2 linked regions of the Limosilactobacillus reuteri genome follow. The protein of the gene in region 2 interacts with the protein of the main gene of each other region in a pairwise test. Links are inferred from orthologs where the notes say so. Each region holds a gene or a part of one and is shown on either strand. Other genes may lie near its edges. The genes, in order: dnaX and dnaE.

Region 1 (9,388 bases), 920 kb from region 2 along the record:
TTATGGCAATGGAACGGATGCATGAATATCATGGTTTATACCATGTCCTTCATGGAGTTATTTCCCCAGTTGCAGGAACAGGCCCGGAAGATATTAATATTACAAGTTTACTTAAACGGTTAAAGAAAGATAATGAAGTAAAGGAAATTATTATTGCAACTAATGCTTCATCAGATGGTGAGTTAACGGCTGGGTACCTCGCTAAGCTAATTAAGCCTGCGGGAATTAAGGTTACTCGGTTGGCGCATGGGTTATCAGTTGGCGCAGATATTGACTATGCTGATGAGATGACATTATTCAAAGCAGTTCAAGGGCGAACGGAGATGTAAATGATGCGTGGAATGAATATGCAACAAATGATGAAGCAGGCTAAGGCAATGCAAAAGAAAATGATGGCTGAACATGAAGAACTTGCTAAACAGGAATTTGTTGGAAAAGCACCGGATGATATGGTAACTGCTACGTTTAGCGGGGATAATCAATTAATTGACTTAAAGATTAAGCCAGAAGCAGTTGATCCAGATGATATTGATATGCTTCAAGACTTGGTAATTGCTGCTGTGAAAGACGGAATGAAACAAGTCAATGATGCTACTCAACAAAAGCTTGGTAAATATACGCAAGGTATGGGGTTGTAAATGAGTTATCAGGCATTATATCGTGTCTGGCGACCACAGCGATTCGATGATCTTGTCGGTCAACAGATTGTTACAAGAACCCTAAAAAACGCCATTATCACTCACCAGATAAGCCATGCATACTTGTTCGCTGGTCCACGTGGTACTGGTAAAACCTCAGCAGCAAAAATTTTTGCTAAAGCGGTTAATTGTCATCATTCCAAGGATGGCGAACCTTGTAATGAGTGTGAGATTTGTAAAGCAATTACAAACGGGCAATTAAATGATGTAATTGAAATCGATGCGGCTTCTAATAATGGGGTTGAAGAGATTCGTGATATTCGGGATAAGGCAAAATATGCTCCTACCCAAGCGGACTACAAAGTTTATATAATTGATGAAGTTCACATGCTTTCAACAGGGGCTTTTAACGCACTGCTAAAAACGCTTGAAGAACCACCAGCCAATGTGATTTTTATTCTTGCAACTACAGAACCGCATAAAATTCCTTTAACAATTATTTCGCGGGTTCAACGATTTGATTTTCGACGAATTTCAGCAGAAGATGCATTTAATCGAATGAAATATATTCTTGATCAAAAGGAAGTTACTTATGATGAAAAAGCATTATGGGTAATTGCAAATGCCGCTGAAGGAGGAATGCGGGATGCGTTGAGTATCCTTGACCAGGTTCTTTCTTTCAGTGATAATGAGGTAAAGTTGGATGATGCTTTACTAGTTACAGGAAGTGTTACTAAACAATTATTAAAAAAGTACTTTTTGGAGATTAGTAAGCATGAAGGGGCGACTGCTCTTGACACCATGAAAGATATTTTGGATGAAGGAAAAGATGGTCAGCGGTTCATTGAGGACTTGATTTCCTTTATTCGTGATATTCTGTTATACCAAGAATCACCAAGCTTGATTAGTGTTGAAAGTACGGGACTAAAGCAGGAAGACTTTGAAGAAATAGTCCAACTTGCTTCTTCAGCGACCTTATACCAAATGATCGATGAACTAAATAATATTCAAGAAGAGATGCGTTTTACGACCCATCCGGATGTGTATTTGGAAGTTCTTACAATAAAACTTGCACAAATCGAACCACAAAAGAATATTCAATCGGCACCAGCGGTTTCTTCGGATACAAATACTGAAGCTACTAAGACGATTGAAAAATTACAACAAGAGATACAGCAATTGCAACAAACAGTAAAACAGTTGCAGAATGCGCCGGCAAAGGCTAGTCGACCATCACCTCGGCAACAAAATGAGCAACCACGAGTACAACAAAAGAAAGTGCAGGTTAATCTCAATAAGATTTACCCAGTGTTAGAAAATGCGACTCGTCAAGATTTAATAAATGTTCGTGAGCTATGGGGAGATATGTTGAATCTATTGTCGGTGCCGCAACGGTCCTTACTTCACGTTTCACAACCGGTTGCCGCTAGTGCCGTGGGAATAATTGTTGCTTTTGATTATCCGTTCTTATTCCAACAAGCAGCTGATGATACAACGTTGTTAGAGAATATGGAAAGTGCTCTGCAACGTTTAACTGGAAATGAACGGCAAGTTGTTTTTGTACCTAAGGATAAATGGCCAAAAATTCGGCAAGACTTTATCAAGGATCATGGTTTTGGTAAGAATCAGCAAAAGTCGCAACCTATTAAACAAAAGCCGCAAACTACTGAAGAAAGCGGACAAACTCCTGCAGCTACACCAGCACCGATGGAGGAACCACCGCTACCACCAGAAGATGAGACACTAACTGAAGAAAAGTCACCTCAAGAAGATAACCAAGTAGCAACAGCACAGAAGTTATTTGGTAGTGATATTGTTAAAGTAGAAGATAATTAAATGAAAAAAATCAATTCATCATTATCTGAACAACAAAAATTTATGAAGATGGCAATTGCAGAAGCAAAACAAGCCAGAATTTTAGATGAAGTACCAATTGGTGCGATTGTTGTCCACGAGGGACAGGTAATTGGGCGTGGTCATAATATGCGTGAAAAGTTTCAAGATGTTACCTATCACGCAGAAATGCTTGCGATTATGGAAGCATGCACGAATTTAGGAAGTTGGCGTTTAGAGGACTGTGACTTATATGTTACGTTAGAACCGTGTATCATGTGTAGCGGTGCCATTATCAACGCACGAATAAAAAATGTTTATTATGGTGCTGCTGATCCGAAAGCCGGGGCGGTTGATAGCTTATACCATTTACTAAATGATTCCCGTTTAAATCATCAAGTTAATGTCCATTCTGGTATTTTAGGGGATGAGTGTAGTCAAATGTTAAAAAACTTTTTCCGTAAAATTCGTCGCCGCCGGAAAGAGGCTCGACGAAAAAATAAGGCTAACCCCTAGATGGTAACTGTATTTTCAAAAAATAATTGTATCCAATGCAAGATGACAAAACGTTTCCTTGAGCAACACAAAATTTCATTTATTGAACACAACATCGATGAACAACCAGAATACATATCTCAACTTAAGTCTGAAGGTTTTATGGCGACTCCAGTTGTAAAACTTCCTAACGGTCAAGCTTTTTCTGGCTTTCGTCCTGATCAATTAAACCAACTTGCCTAAATGGCGTTATCCGATATCGATATGACCAAAGTTAAATATTACGATTATAACAACGAAGTAAATATCCCAAAAAACGGACAAATTCAACTAGATAAAGATAAATTGGCCTTAGAAGACTTTATCAAAAATAATGTAGAACCGAATACCAAAAGCTTTTCTTCATTAAAAGAACGTTTTCAATGGTTAAAAGAAAATGATTATATTGAAGAGGAATTTATGAATAAATATAGTGAAGCATTCATTGAAAAGCTTTACGATTATTTAAAAGCCCAAAACTTCCACTTCCATTCTTTTATGGCAGCTTATAAGTTTTATGCTCAATATGCCTTACGAACAAATGATAAAGAGTACTACCTTGAAAACTATATTGATCGAGTCGCAATGAATGCTCTTTACCTCGCTAATGGTGATGAAGAGTTAGCAATGCAGCTCGCTGATGAAATCATCCATCAACGTTATCAACCCGCAACTCCAACATTCCTTAACGTTGGGCGTAAACGCCGGGGAGAATTTGTTTCTTGCTTTGCGATTCAAACAACGGACGACATGAATACCATTGGTCGAACAATCAATTCTGCCCTCCAACTTTCTAAAATTGGTGGTGGTGTTGGGATTAATTTAAGCAACCTTCGTGAAGCTGGTGCCCCAATCAAGAAAATACAAGGTGCTGCTAGTGGAGTTGTTCCTGTAATGAAGTTGTTAGAAGATAGTTTTTCCTATTCCAATCAACTGGGACAGCGACAGGGAGCTGGAGTCGTTTACCTTAGTGTTTTCCATCCTGATATTATTGAATTCTTAGGAGCAAAAAAGGAAAACGCTGATGAAAAGATTCGCTTAAAGACCCTCTCTCTCGGAATTACGGTTCCTGATAAGTTTTACGAATTAGTAGAGCAAAATGCTGATATGTACTTGTTTAGTCCCTATGATGTTGAACGAGTATACGGAATGCCATTCTCCTACGTCGATATCACAAAAGAATACGACAATTTAGTAGCAAACGATGATATTCGCAAGAAGAAAGTTAATGCCCGGGACTTGGAGGACGAAATCAGTAAACTTCAACAAGAATCAGGTTATCCTTACATTATCAATATTGATACAGAAAACCGGGATAATCCGATTAATGGAAAAATTGTGATGAGTAATTTATGTTCAGAGATTGCTCAAGTACAAGTACCAGCGCAAGTAAATGATGATCAATCATATTCTGAAATGGGAATTGATATCAGTTGTAATCTTGGGTCAACCAATATTGCTAATATGATGGAAAGCCCTGACTTTGGTAAATCGATTAAGGCAATGATGCGGGGATTAACCCGAATCAGTGACGTAGAAGACCTAGATGTTGTCCCAACTATTCAAAACGGAAATCGGCTTGCCCATTCAGTTGGTTTGGGTGCAATGGGATTGCATAGCTACCTCGCTAAGCACCATATTCAATACGGAAGCCCGGTTGCGATTGAATTCACAGGTGTTTACTTTATGCTCTTAAATTATTGGTCATTAGTGGCATCAAATGAAATTGCCAAAGAGCGGCAGGAAACTTTCCACGATTTTGAGAACAGTAAATATGCTGATGGTTCCTACTTTAACAAATATGTCACTAAGGATTGGGGACCACAATCAGATGTTGTTAAAGGTCTTTTTGAAGGTATTTTTATCCCTGGAATTGAAGATTGGAAGAAGTTGAAAGAAAATGTAATGCAAGATGGTCTTTACAATCAATACCGTCTTGCTGTAGCGCCAAACGGTTCAACTTCCTACATTAACGATTCGACTGCTAGTCTACATCCAATCATTAATCGTGTTGAAGAGCGTCAAGAAAAGATGATCGGTAAAATTTATTACCCTGCCCCATATCTTTCAAACGACACGATGCCTTACTATCGTTCAGCTTACGATATGGACATGCGAAAGGTTATTGACACTTACGCCGCTGCACAACAGCACATCGATCAGTCTCTTTCAATGACCCTCTTTATGCGGTCAACAATCCCAGCAGGCCTTTACGAATGGAAAAATGGACGAACAGATAAAATGACGACTCGTGATTTAAACATCTTACGGCACTATGCCTATAAACGTGGTATTAAGTCAATTTACTACATTCGAACGTTTACTGACGATAGCGATGAAATTGGTGCAAACCAATGTGAAAGCTGTGTTATCTAAATGAAACTGGAAGAATTTAAACCTGTAAATCAATATAAAGCAATTAATTGGAATGAAGTTTCCGACATGATCGATAAAGCTACATGGGAAAAGCTAACAGAACAGTTCTGGCTTGATACGCGGATCCCAGTTGCCAATGATATGGATGATTGGCGTGAATTAGATGACGATCATCAATGGACTGTCGGACATGTTTTTGGTGGTTTAACCCTTCTTGATACTGTTCAATCAGAAGCAGGATTAACTGCCCTTAAAGAAGATGTTAAAACTCCTCATGAAACAGCAGTTCTTAATAATATCCAATTTATGGAATCAGTTCATGCTAAGAGTTACTCAACTATTTTCTCTACTCTTAATACCCCAGACCAAATCAAAGAAATCTTTGAATGGTCCGATACAGAAGAATATTTGCAAAATAAAGCTGTCAAAATTGCAAATATGTACCTTGATCCAAGTCAAGATCCGCTCAAAAAGAAAGTAGCCAATGTTTTCCTTGAAACTTTCTTATTCTATTCTGGTTTCTACACTCCCCTTTATTACCTTGGCCACAATAAATTAAATAACGTGGCTGAAATTATCAAGCTAATTTTACGGGACGAATCAGTTCACGGGACATATATTGGATACAAGTTCCAAGTCGGCTTACGTGATCGAACAGAAAAGCAACAACAAGATATGAAAGATTGGATGTACAATTTCCTTTATGAACTATACGATAATGAAGAAAAATACACTCATCTTCTTTATGATCAAGTTGGTTGGACAGATGATGTTTTAACCTTCATCCGTTACAACGCTAATAAGGCATTGATGAATCTTGGTCAAGATCCACTATTCCCTGATACCGCTTCTGATGTTAACCCAGTTGTTATGAATGGAATTTCTACTTCAACTTCTAACCATGATTTTTTTAGCCAAGTCGGCAATGGGTATCGCATGGGTGCCGTTGAAGCAATGAATGATAGTGATTATGACGTTAAAGATCCAAACGCGGGAAAAGACATTAATGCCCGCGATTAAATGCCTGCTAACAACAAAAAACAAGTTGAAAAAAACGTATTAACTGAAGAAGAAAAAAAGCAAAATGCGCAAAAATTAGTTAATGACATAATTGCCAAAAGTGAAGCAGCTTTTGAACAATTACGTTACTACTCACAAGAACAAGTTGATAAAATTTGTCAAGCCATGGCCTTAGCTGCTGAAGAACACCACATGGACTTAGCTATTGATGCAGCTGAAGAAACTGGTCGTGGGGTTGCCGAAGATAAGGCTATCAAGAACATCTACGCAAGTGAATACATTTGGAACAACATCCGTCATGATAAGACTGTCGGAATCATCGAAGACAACGATGAAAACCAAACCATCACTATTGCTGATCCGCTTGGTATTATTGCAGGTATCGTTCCAGTTACTAACCCTACTTCAACAACGATCTTCAAATCAATCATTAGTGCTAAGACGCGGAATACAATTATCTTCTCATTCCACCGTCAAGCCATGAAATCTTCCATTAAAACAGCTAAGATTTTACAAGAAGCTGCGGAAAAGGCCGGTGCACCAAAGAACATGATTCAGTGGCTTCCTGAAAGTAGCCGCGAAAATACAAGTGCATTGTTACAACACCCTAAGACTGCTACTATTTTAGCAACTGGTGGTCCTTCATTAGTTAAGGCTGCCTACAGTTCAGGTAACCCTGCTCTTGGTGTTGGTCCTGGTAACGGTCCAGCTTACATTGAAAAGACTGCTAATATTGAACGTTCTGTTTACGATATCGTTCTTTCTAAGACTTTTGATAACGGAATGATCTGTGCTACTGAAAACTCAGTTGTTGTTGATGAAGAAATCTACGACAAGGTAAAAGAAGAATTCCAAAAATGGAACTGTTACTTCTTGAAGCCAAATGAAATTGATAAGTTCACTGAAGGCTTCATTGATCCTAAGCGTCACCAAGTTCGTGGACCAATTGCTGGTCGTTCAGCTAACGCCATCGCTAATATGTGTGGAATTAAAGTTCCTGAAAACACTAAGGTTATCATCGCTGAATATGAAGGGGTTGGTGACAAGTACCCACTTTCAGCTGAAAAGCTTTCACCAGTATTAACAATGTACAAGGCTACTTCACATGAAAATGCCTTTGATATTTGTGCTCAATTATTACACTATGGTGGTGAAGGTCACACTGCTGCTATTCATACCCTTGATGATGATTTAGCAACTAAGTACGGTCTTGAAATGCGTGCTTCACGGATCATTGTTAACTCTCCATCTGGTATCGGTGGTATTGGTAACATTTACAACAACATGACACCATCACTTACTTTAGGTACCGGTTCATACGGTGGTAACTCAATTTCTCACAACGTTACTGATTGGGATCTCTTAAACATCAAAACAATTGCAAAGCGGCGTGAAAACCGTCAATGGGTTAAGATTCCCCCAAAAGTATACTTTCAACGCAACTCACTAAAAGAATTGCAAGATATTCCAAACATTAACCGAGCATTTATCGTTACTGGTCCTGGAATGAGCAAGCGTGGTTACGTTCAACGTGTTATCGATCAATTGCGTCAACGTCAAAACAACACTGCTTTCTTAGTATTTGATGACGTTGAAGAAGATCCATCAACAAACACTGTTGAAAAAGGTGTTGCCATGATGAACGACTTCAAACCTGATACAATTATTGCTCTTGGTGGTGGTTCACCAATGGATGCTGCCAAGGCTATGTGGATGTTCTATGAGCACCCAGAAACTTCATGGTATGGGGTTATGCAAAAGTATCTTGATATTCGGAAGCGTGCTTACCAAATCAAGAAGCCTACTAAGTCTCAACTTATTGGGATTCCTACTACATCAGGTACTGGTTCAGAGGTTACTCCATTTGCGGTTATTACCGATTCAGAAACTCATGTTAAGTACCCACTTGCTGACTACGCCTTAACTCCAAACATTGCGATTGTTGACTCACAATTCGTTGAAACTGTCCCAGCAAAAACTACTGCATGGACTGGACTAGATGTTTTATGTCACGCTACTGAATCATATGTTTCTGTTATGGCAACTGATTACACTCGTGGTTGGTCACTACAAACCATCAAGGGTGTTATGGAAAACCTTCCTAAGTCAGTTCAAGGTGACAAGTTAGCTCGTCGTAAGATGCACGACTTCTCAACAATGGCCGGTATGGCATTTGGTCAAGCCTTCTTAGGAATTAACCACTCTCTTGCCCACAAGATGGGTGGAGCATTCGGTCTTCCTCACGGTTTGCTTATCGCTATTGCAATGCCACAAGTAATTCGCTTTAACGCAAAACGTCCACAAAAGCTTGCTCTCTGGCCTCACTATGAGACTTACCATGCAACTAAGGACTACGCTGACATTGCACGGTTCATTGGTTTGAAAGGCAACACTGATGAAGAATTAGCTGAAGCATATGCTAAGAAAGTTATCGAACTTGCTCACGAATGTGGTGTTAAGCTTAGTCTTAAGGACAATGGCGTTACACGTGAAGAATTTGATAAAGTAGTTGACGATCTTGCTCGCTTAGCTTACGAAGATCAATGTACTACTACTAACCCAGTTGAACCACTTGTTAGCCAACTCAAGGAATTACTTGAACGTTGCTACGATGGTACTGGCGTTGAAGAAAAATAAATGAAAAAAGTATTTAAGGTGGGAGTAATTGTTTTAATCTTAGGAGTAATCCTCCTCGGAATAGGCTTCTTTAATAATGGTAACAAGGCTGTTTATTTTGAGAACAATCGTCCAGCAATTTTTCATTCTCACACTAAAACAATAAGTACTAATAAAGCTTTTGAACGGATTGATATCTCAGCATCGACAGCTAATGTAATAGTTCGTGAAGGCAAAAAATATCAAATTACTTATTCTGGTATAAGCAAGCATTCTCCGGCCGTAACTGTTCATAATAACGTTGCTTCAATTCGCCAAACTGGTGGCTTTCCGCTTGTCTTTAACTTTAATGATTATCAGCCCCACCAAGA
Region 2 (10,144 bases):
CATATAAATGATGCTTCTTAATTACTTCAGCTAATCCTGCTAGAACTTCTTGAGGATATTCACGACCAGTTGGGTTACTTGGGTAGTTAAGGATAACAGCTTTGACGCCTTTTCCCTCTTCTTCAAGAACTTCTTCAAGCTTTTCTGGAGTTAGAACAAAATTATCTGCTGAAGTATCAACCTGAACAACTGTTGCTCCTGTCATTTCAATTAATGGGAAATATAGAGAGAAAATCGGGGTCGGAACCACAACTTTGTCTCCAGTATTAAGGATTGCAAATAAGGTTGCATCGAGGGCTTCGGTTGCTCCCACAGTCGCAATTATTTCCGTTTGCGGATCATAGTGCACATCACGAGTATTCTGAATATAATCACTGATTGCTTCAAGTAATTCTGGCTTTCCCATTTGAGGAGCATAGTGAGAATCATCTTCCTCAATACTTCTAATGGCTGCTTGCTTAACGTGTTCAGGAGTTGCCATGTCTGGTTCTCCTAATGTTAATTTAATAATTCCTGGGATCTTTGAAACTTCTTTATTGAATTCACGGATACCTGATGGCTGTAACGCATCTAACTTGTGACTAACAGTTCCATATAAATCAGCAGATAATTCTGGCATTTAGGGATTGACCGATGCTAAACGGTATGACTTTCCCTTGATCTTAATTACATGTGAGTGATAGACAAGGCGGTCTAAAATTGCTTCTGCAGTCGCCGTGCTATGAAGGACGGTTCCCCAACTTGATAATGGTACATTGGTCGTTATGATCGTTGATTTACGTTCATAGCGGCCATTTATTAGTTGAAACAATAGTTTCGCTTCATCCGCCGTTATTGGTAAATAGCCTAATTCATCAATGATTAACAGGTCATATCTTTCATATCGGCGCATTACGCGCTCTAAATGTTGCTTTTCTTGCGCCGCCTTCAATCTAAGGATTAATTCATGGCAATTAATAAATAGTGTTCGTACACCTTGCCGGCATGCTTCGATGCCAAGACCAATTACCAGATGCGTTTTACCTACGCCAGGGCTGCCAATAAAGATAATATTCTCTTGATTATCCAGAAATGACATGGTCGCAAACTCAGCGATTTGCTGCTGGTTAATCGAAGGTTGAAATTGATAATCAAACTCATTTAGTCGTTTAATAATCGGAAATCTAGCACGTTTGATTCTTCTCTTTAGGCTTTCTTGTTGCTGATAGGCAATCTCCTTATCGGTTAATTCTAATAGTGCTTCACTAAAGCTGATTTGGCTGTCATTGACTTGTTGCCGATAATCCGTAATTGATGCAGCCATATGATGTAAATTTAACTTCGTTAAATTATCAATTAGTTTTTGATACTGATTCATTTATTCCCCAATCTGATCATAAATACTGAGGTTGTTAAGCATATACTGATTAATTTCTTCATCCGTTTTATCTTCCATCAAATCACTTTTTAGAATGGCATGTTTATCGTGCGGATCGTAATTAAACTGCTTGTTAGTTAAATCATGTTTCTGAATTTCAACGCCTTGATAGAAAATATGAATAGCTTTACCATCAGTAGTTGGTTTAATTTCAACCTCTTTTCCGATATAATTAGGGGAAACAGAGTATTGATGGTTTTGAAATCTAATCATTGAATCTCGCGATACTTTTCTAGTTTGGACGCTGTCGAAGTACCTTGTGAGATCGTAATTGAGAGACCGGAAATGCTCTTTTTCTTTTGCCCATAATTCAACTGGCTTCTGATTATTACTTTGTGACTTCTCATGGTTAAGTCGTTTAGCTAATCGATTAACGATATCATTCAAGTTATTGATGGTACTGAATTCTCCATCGTAAGGCTTTAATCGTCCCATTGTTCTTGCCAAGGCCTCAACACAACCTTTGGTTTGTGGTCTAAATGGACGACAAGCGATTGGCTGGAATCCCGCATCATGACTAAATGATAGGAACCGTTCGTTAAATCGATGATGATGAAAGTCACTCAATTTATGGTCAACGACAGTTGACATATTATCAAACCAAATTTCTTTAGGAATACCACCAGTAGCCTTAAAGGCTTCAAATAAGCATTTGAATAGAGTATCCTGCTTCTGATCTAGAGTTAGTCTTAAGAACTTAAATTTTGAATAAGGTAGGACATATAAGAAAATACTGAAAGTATGTGGGACGCCATTCTGGTCAGTCATGGTAACTTGTTCTTTCCAATCAACTTGAGCACTTAAGCCAATCGTATGCTCAACTCTAATCGTAGCTTTCTTAGTTTGTGTTTTGCGAAACCGACGACAGTATTCTTTAACGATTGTGTATTTACCGGTAAAGCCTTTTTCAACGATAAAGTCATAAATTGATCTGGCAGAACAGCCTGCCGTGTACTTATCCTCAATGATATCTTGATATCCGTCTAGCTTACTACGACGGCTTCGCCGCTTCCTAACGACTGCTGTTTCACCACTCTGAGCTCTTAAATAGGCCGCCTTTACGGTTCGTGGATCAACACCATATTGCCGTGCAATGGCAGAATAATTTGGTTTTATCTTTTCTAACACAAAATATCTCATCCTTTCGTAAACGTCTTTTCGCATACTCATTTACCGGTTGTCATCGGCGATCGCTTCCTTTACTTGTGATAAAAACTCGTTTATCTCATTAATCTTTTTTACTGGTGGCTGTTGAGCCTTTTGCATCTGATCAATAACATGGGCTTCACGTTGAAGATATTCTTGCCATTTTTTCCTAAAAGCAGGTCCTTTGTTTTCCAATAAAAATGGTCCAAAATCAAGCTCATACTTACTGTATCTAAATGGGACAACTGATGGCTCAGCAACGATAATCTCATAAATATGATTGTCTTCTTCAATTATTTTTTCGTTCATTATTTGGTAATAATTATTCATTAACCATTCACGCAACTGACTTTCCCCTACATTCGGTTGAAGGACAAGTCGCTTAATTCCTGTTAACTGATTCTTGTCTTTCTCTAAAATCGAAGCAATCAAACTCCCGCCCATTCCGGCAATCGTAATTGTATCGACTTTATCTGCTGGTTCAATCGCTGCTAAACCGTCTGCCAAACGTGGGATAACCCGGCCTTCTAATCGGTGGTCTTTTATTTCACGAACGGCATTTTCATAAGGACCCTTTACTACTTCTCCAGCAATTGCAAAATCAATTTTACCATCTAACACTAATGCGGCTGGTAAATATGCATGGTCAGAACCAATATCAGCCACCCGCGCACCTGCTGGAACAAGGGAAGCAACACATGCCAGACGTGCTGATAAGTGCTTTTCATCCACCTATTTAGTAATAAAAGTAAACGGCTCTGTATTAACTCTACTCTCTAGCACCTCAAACTGCCAATTATTTTCATTCTTCCACTGGGTGATTAAGTTAGCAAGCTGGTGGGCAGCTACCACTTCAATATGATGTCCAGGATCAATAACAACAAGGTGATTAGCAATCATATCGTGCGCAAAGTGGTAACTTACATCTCCAGTGACATAAGCATCAGCTCCAGTTTCAAGAGCTTGTTGATAAAAATCTTGACCAGCACCACCAAGTACTGCAACACGTTTAATCTCTCTCTCTTGGTCAAGCGGGTTGACAATTAACCGTAATCCGCGGATGGCAAAAACATCTATACAATAATTTGCAAATTTTCGCGGTGTTAATGGTTCATTCAGCTCACCAACACGCCCCATTCCAACTGGTTCACCGCTTATTGGATCATTTCCTGCTGGCACTAAAGGCACAGTATTAGTTAGGCGAAGTTGATCTGCTAACCAGTCATTCATTCCGCCATTAGCAGTATCCAAATTCGTATGAGCTGCATAAACAGTAATATTATTCGCCAAAAGTTTAGCGTACATTGCATTTTGCGGATCCCGCGTATCTAGATTCTTTGCTGGGTGAAACATAATGGGATGATGAGCAAAAATAAGGTCAACATTTTGCTCAATTGCTTCATCAACCACTTCTGGGCGAACATCAAGGGTGGTCATTAGTCGAGTAATCGGGAGATCTGGATTGCCAATTTGTAGACCGACATGATCCCATTTTTCTGCTAGTTGCGGATTAGCAAATTTTTCAAAACGCGCAATTAATTGGTTACCGGTTGTCATTTATTTATCTTCTTCCGCAGTCAACCGCACAATCTCAAGTAGGGTGTCCAATGCACGTTCCATTGTTTGCAGTGATACATATTCAAAACGCGAGTGCATGTTTTCTCCACCAGCAAAAAGATTAGGAGTTGGTAAGCCCTTATAAGAAATTGTTGAACCATCCGTCCCGCCACGAACTGGATAGATATCCGGTTTAATGTCTAGATTTTCCATAGCTTTCTTCGCAATTTCAACAACTTCCATGTGATTCTTAAGCGCATCTTTTAAGTTGTAGTATTGGTCATAAAGATTCATCGTTACTAGGTCTGCACCAAGTTCATCATTTAGGCCAGCAACAACCCGGTCGAGTAAATGCTTCCGTTCAATAAACGTTTGCTTATCATGATCACGAATTAAATATGTCATTGAAGCATGATCAACAGTTCCATCAAACTTGTATAAGTGATAGAATCCTTGCCGTCCATCTGTTCGTTCAGCTCGATCATGTGCTGGCAAGCTATTTTGCAAGTCAATTGCAACCTGAATAGCATTGATCATTGTTCCCTTAGCAACCCCAGTGTGAACATCTTTTCCTTGAATCTCAATTTCTGCCTGAGCTGCATTAAATGTTTCATATTCCAATTCGCCAAGTGGACCACCATCAACCGTATAGGCAAAATCGGCCCCAAAATCCTTAACATCAAAATGATCAGCCCCGGTGCCGATTTCCTCATCAGGTCCTAAACCAATCTTAATTGTTCCGTGCTTAATTTCAGGATGAGCCATCAGGTAAGCAGCCATTGTAACAATCTCCGCTACTCCTGACTTGTCATCAGCCCCAAGCAAAGTAGACCCATCAGTAGTAATTAAAGTATTGCCCTGATATTTTTCCAATGATGGAAATTCAGTAGTAGTTAAGGCATATTGGCCATCTTTATCAAGCTTAATATCTGACTTGCCATCGTAATCTTTGACAATCTGTGGATTAACATTATGAGCATTAAAATCTGCAGTGTCGATATGGGCAATGAAGCCAACCGTTGGCACATCCTTGTCAATATTACTTGGAATTGTAGCGACCAAATATGAACTTTGTGGATTAATATGAACATCACTCAACCCTAAAGATATCAATTCATCTTTTAATTCATTTAAAAATGCAGTTTCCTTAGGATCAGAAGGAATTGTTTTTGAATCTGGATTTGACCTTGTTTCAGTTTTAACATACTTCAAAAAACGTGGTAATAACCCCTCATACTTTTCCTCACTCATTTAACCTTCATTTTTGCTAGGATTTGCATCTGCGGTAATTTTATCCACACAATTGATAACGACTAATCCCATAATTACAGAACACCAGCCGACAAGGGTGTAGTCTGGTGTCATCGATTCTAGTTGACTTGTGATGTAAGCTAGGACCTCACCCAGAATAAGTGCCCAAATACCAGCCACGATATTCTTTAATAAAAAGTTCATTCAGTGATTACTATTAAGCTGTTGTAAGACAACGTTTTCTTGGCCAAGAACGGCGACAAGCGCCTTTTTTGCTTTCTGAGAATTTTTTAACCATCGTTTTTGGTCAAGCAGGATCTTCTTATCGTTTGCTGGATAAAACAACAAGACAGGAATTGAACCATGGTATTCATTAAAAATATTATTTAACTCTCGATGCACCATCTCAGTGTCTAATGACGGTAAGATTCGTAAAACCCATCGTTGCTTGCGGCGTTTCTGTTGAACTTTTTTAACATCCTGCAATTGATTAGCAACTAATTGTAGACCCCGTCCCTCACGATATTCTACTCGACCTCTGACAATTAAAATCTTATTTGTTTCTAGTTGCTCTTTGAACTGCTGATATTGTTTGGGAAAGACGGTAATATCAATTGCTCCGGTCTCATCCGTTCCATTAACAAAGGCCATTTCCCGATGTTCACGTTTAGTATAAATAGTCTTAACGTGATTTGTAAGGACAATTATTGTCGCTTCTGAATGCGGGTATAAATTAGCAATTTTAGTTGCATGGAGCTGCTGTCCTAATTGGTAATATTGGGTAACCGGGTGGCCGGAAAGATACACTCCTAAGTATTCATTCTCCTTCGTTAAACGGGTCAACAGAGGGAATTCATTTCGTTGGTCAATTGCCGTTTGGAGAGCCGGATCGTCAAAATTAGCAAAACCAGCAAACAACTCAATCCCGGAAATTAATTTAGGAAGGGCGTCAATCATCTCCGCTCGGTTATATTCCATCTTATCAAAGGCCCCACTATAGATTAACGGTTCGATTAATTCTTGCTTTTGCCAACGTTCTGGAATACGCGCAATAAAATTACGAAGATCTGTAAACTTGCCATTTTCCTGCCGTTCTTCAAGAATTGCGGCGACAAAATCACGACGTACTCCTTTAATAGCAGAAAAGCCAAAGTAAACTGTCCCATCATGTAATAGAAAACTACTCTCACTTATATTGATTCGCGGCCCACTAACCTTGACGCCAAATTGCTTTGCATCCCCCACGTGCCGTTTCAATTTCTCAATATTAGTTTCTGCATTCATTAGGGCTGTAAAAAAAGCTGCAGGGTAATAAACTTTCAAATATGCCATCTCAAACGCCATCATAGAATAGGCAACTGCATGCGAACGATTGAACCCATAATTAGCAAAGCGATCGATATATTCAAATACTTGGTGAGCAACTTGTGCTGAATAGCCGTGTTCTGTTGCGCCGGCAATAAATTTTGTCCGCATATCCTCCATTGTGGCCTTTTTCTTCTTACTCATTGCCCGGCGTAAAAGATCCGCCTCTCCTAAGGTAAAGCCAGCCATTACCGAGGCCAATTGCATTACCTGCTCTTGATAGACCAAAATACCGTAAGTTGGTCCCAGAATTTTTTCAAGTGACGGAGCAGGATAAGTAATTTTCTCTTTTCCAGCTTTGCGGGCGGTAAAATGAGAAATATTTTCCATTGGGCCCGGACGATAAAGTGCATTCACTGCCACAATATCTTCAAAATTCGTTGGGTGAAGATTGACCAATACATTTCTGATCCCACTTGATTCAAATTGAAAAATCCCTTCAGTTTTTCCTCGCTGGAACAGTTGAAGAGTCAACGGATCATTAAAGTTAATTTTTTGCAAATCAAAATTAGGGTCTTCTTGCCGAATCATTTGAAGGATGTTATCCATGATTGAAAGGTTCTTCAATCCCAAGAAATCCATTTTTAATAGCCCCAGCGCTTCTACTGTGTCTTTGGCAAACTGCGTCATTAATAAGCCATCACTACCATCTTGTAACGGCACAATTTCATGTAATGGCTGCTCAGAAAGGACAATGCCTGCCGCGTGAATTGAATAATGACGCGGCAATCCCTCTAATTGCTGTGCAACTTGAATCAGCAAACGAAATTTAGGATTATCGTCAAGAAGATTTTTTAGTTGTTGTGACTCCTTTAATGCATCTTTGAGTGTCACGTGAAGGCCATGTGGTAATGCATCGATTAACCTTTGCATATCGTAACGGGGCAAGTTAAAGACCCGACTCACATCACGAACGACTTGTTTAGCGGCTAATGTCCCAAAAGTAATAATTTGGGCTACGCGTTGGTGACCATATTTTTGATGTACATACTGCAAAACTTCATCACGCCGATTATCAGGAATATCTAAGTCAATATCGGGCATTTGAGCTCGTTCTGGATTCAGAAAGCGTTCAAATAATAAGTCGTATTGCAAAGGATCAACTTCTGTAATTGCTAAAGCATAGGCAACTAATGATCCCGCAGCTGATCCTCGTCCAGGGTCGGTCGTAATCTTTTGCTGGTGAGCAAAATTCATTACGTCCCATACAATTAAGAAATAATCATCAAAGCCCATTTCATGGATTACTTTTAATTCCATCGCTAAACGTTCTTGGTACTGTTGAATAGTTTTTCCTGGTGCTACTCGTCTTTTTTTCAATCCTTGAATACATAGAGAACGTAAATATTGTTGAGATGGTATCCCTGCTTGATTTTTAAAATGAGGAAGGACCGGGGCCCTAAATTGAAGTTCAACGTTGCACAGGGCTGCTACTTCAACTGTCTTTTGCGCGGCTGCACTAAGCCCCTTTGCATTGTAATCTTGGACAATCTGTTCTTTCGAATGAAGATAATGTTGTCCTCTTCGTCCCGCTTCTATTGTCGGATCTTTTAACTCAACTCCGGCATCAATTGCTTGTAAAACCCGACTAGCAAAAAGGTCATTAGCATTTAAATAATCAACTGGAGACGTCCCTACTAATGGCAAAGATAATTGTTTTGATAATTGTTGCAAGGTATCTATTTGAACGTCATCTAACCGCGAATTGACTCCTAACAGAACGCTATCATCATCCCCCAGATTAGCAAGCTCAGTTAAAATTGATGTTGGCTGAGCAAGTATACTAAAAACTGTACTTTGTGGGGGGATAATTATAAACAATTCATCCAATAAAGAACTAATTTGCGCAATCGTTAAAGGTATTTTTTTATCTTTTCGTGTTTGCTGAAGCGTCGATAGGTCCATCAGATGCTGATACCCTCGTTGATTCTTAGCTAGAAATACTAAATCTAGCTTGGTACCATCCGTCTCATTTAATGCAACTACCAGCCGCAAGCCGAGAATGGGTTTAATTCCTGCTTTTTTTGCTGCATTATAAAATTCGACAGCCCCATATAAAACATTTTCGTCTGTTAACGCTAATGCCTTATACCCTCGTTCCTTAGCCGTTGTAACTAGGTCAGAAATCCGGGTGGGACTTTTTAGCAAACTATAACTACTCTTAACATCTAAGGGCGTAAAATCCACTTAGTCGATAGTCTTAACACGCATCATGTTAGTTGCACCTGGTACACCCAAAGGAACACCAGCAACGATGATGATTCTGTCGCCCTTCTTAGCAAAGCCAAGTTCAACAGCCTTCTTAGCAGCTAAGTCGAACATTGTATCAGTGTTCTTCATTTCATCAACAACGTATGGTTGAACACCCCAGTTGATCATAAGTCCACGTTCTACACGTTCGTTTGGAGTTAATGCAACGATATCAGCATTAGGACGGTACTTAGAAATCATCTTAGCAGTGTAGCCTGAAGCAGTGTAAGCAACAATTGTGTGAATGTCTAAGTCTTTAGCTGCGTTAGCAACAGCAGAACCGATAGTTTCAGTTACGTCAGACTTGTCCCAATCGAACTTTTCAGTACCGAATTCCCAAAGGTGGTTTTCAGCCTTGATGTCAATGTTGTTCATCATTGCAACAGATTCAACTGGGTAGTCACCGTTAGCACTTTCACCAGAAAGCATAGTAGCATCAGTACCGTCAAATACGGCGTTAGCAACGTCTGATACTTCGGCACGGGTTGGACGTGGGTTTTCTTGCATTGAGTCAAGCATTTGGGTAGCAGTAATAACTGGCTTACCTAATTCGTTACAACGCTTGATCATGTGCTTTTGAACAATTGGCACATTTTGGGCAGGAATTTCAACACCCATGTCACCACGAGGTACCATTAAACCGTCAGAAACAGCAATGATTTCTTCAAAGTTGTCGATACCTTCTTGAGATTCAATCTTAGGGAAAATTTGAACATCTTCCATGTTCTTTTCCTTAAGTAATTCGCGAATGTCAAGAACATCTTGAGCCTTACGAACGAAGGATGCAGCAATGTAGTTGATCTTGTTTTCCAAACCAAAACGAATATCGCTACTGTCCTTTTCAGTAATACCTGGTAAGTTGATTGATACACCAGGGGCGTTAACACCCTTCCGAGAACCAAGAACACCATGGTTTAAGACGTGACATACAAGTTCCTTGTTTGCATCGTCTTTTTCATCAATAACCATGTCAATTAAACCATCATCAAAAAGAACATGGCCACCAACATGAGTATCATCGTATAAGCCTGGGTAGGTAACAGCAATCTTGTCATGAGTACCTTCAATTGAAGGATCCATTGAAATGCGAACCTTGTCGCCAATTTCAAAGTTGATCTTACCTTCTTTTTGAACAGTAGTCCGAATTTCGGCACCCTT

The links.
Region 1: the proteins of dnaE (region 2) and dnaX interact in binary tests that used the Escherichia coli proteins (3 or more experiments, as listed by UniProt). The link is inferred for Limosilactobacillus reuteri from one-to-one orthologs.

Annotation. Positions count from the first base shown.
Region 1 is NZ_CP059275.1:1,069,362-1,078,749, forward strand. Bases 57-3,056 are described here. They hold dnaX (DNA polymerase III subunit gamma/tau), read left to right. Parts: upstream 57-638; coding sequence 639-2,474; downstream 2,475-3,056. Other genes in these bases: recR (recombination mediator RecR), read left to right, coding at 57-329; HHK02_RS06260 (YbaB/EbfC family nucleoid-associated protein), read left to right, coding at 330-638; tadA (tRNA adenosine(34) deaminase TadA), read left to right, coding at 2,475-2,987; nrdH (glutaredoxin-like protein NrdH), read left to right, coding at 2,988-3,056. In the rest of the region: more of recR, read left to right, coding at 1-56; more of nrdH, read left to right, coding at 3,057-3,209; nrdE (class 1b ribonucleoside-diphosphate reductase subunit alpha), read left to right, coding at 3,210-5,381; nrdF (class 1b ribonucleoside-diphosphate reductase subunit beta), read left to right, coding at 5,382-6,401; adhE (bifunctional acetaldehyde-CoA/alcohol dehydrogenase), read left to right, coding at 6,402-9,038; HHK02_RS06295 (DUF4097 family beta strand repeat-containing protein), read left to right, coding at 9,039-9,388. UniProt on the Escherichia coli protein: Part of the beta sliding clamp loading complex, which hydrolyzes ATP to load the beta clamp onto primed DNA to form the DNA replication pre-initiation complex.
Region 2 is NZ_CP059275.1:152,881-163,024, reverse strand. Bases 5,376-9,323 are described here. They hold dnaE (DNA polymerase III subunit alpha), read right to left. Parts: upstream 8,924-9,323; coding sequence 5,576-8,923; downstream 5,376-5,575. Other genes in these bases: pyk (pyruvate kinase), read right to left, coding at 8,924-9,323; HHK02_RS00865 (YjzD family protein), read right to left, coding at 5,376-5,575. In the rest of the region: HHK02_RS00895 (aminotransferase class I/II-fold pyridoxal phosphate-dependent enzyme), read right to left, coding at 1-619; IS21-like element helper ATPase IstB, read right to left, coding at 620-1,357; istA (IS21 family transposase), read right to left, coding at 1,358-2,581; HHK02_RS00880 (tRNA (adenine(22)-N(1))-methyltransferase), read right to left, coding at 2,588-3,295; HHK02_RS00875 (Nif3-like dinuclear metal center hexameric protein), read right to left, coding at 3,296-4,120; pepT (peptidase T), read right to left, coding at 4,121-5,371; more of HHK02_RS00865, read right to left, coding at 5,372-5,375; more of pyk, read right to left, coding at 9,324-10,144. UniProt on the Escherichia coli protein: DNA polymerase III is a complex, multichain enzyme responsible for most of the replicative synthesis in bacteria. This DNA polymerase also exhibits 3' to 5' exonuclease activity. The alpha chain is the DNA polymerase catalytic subunit.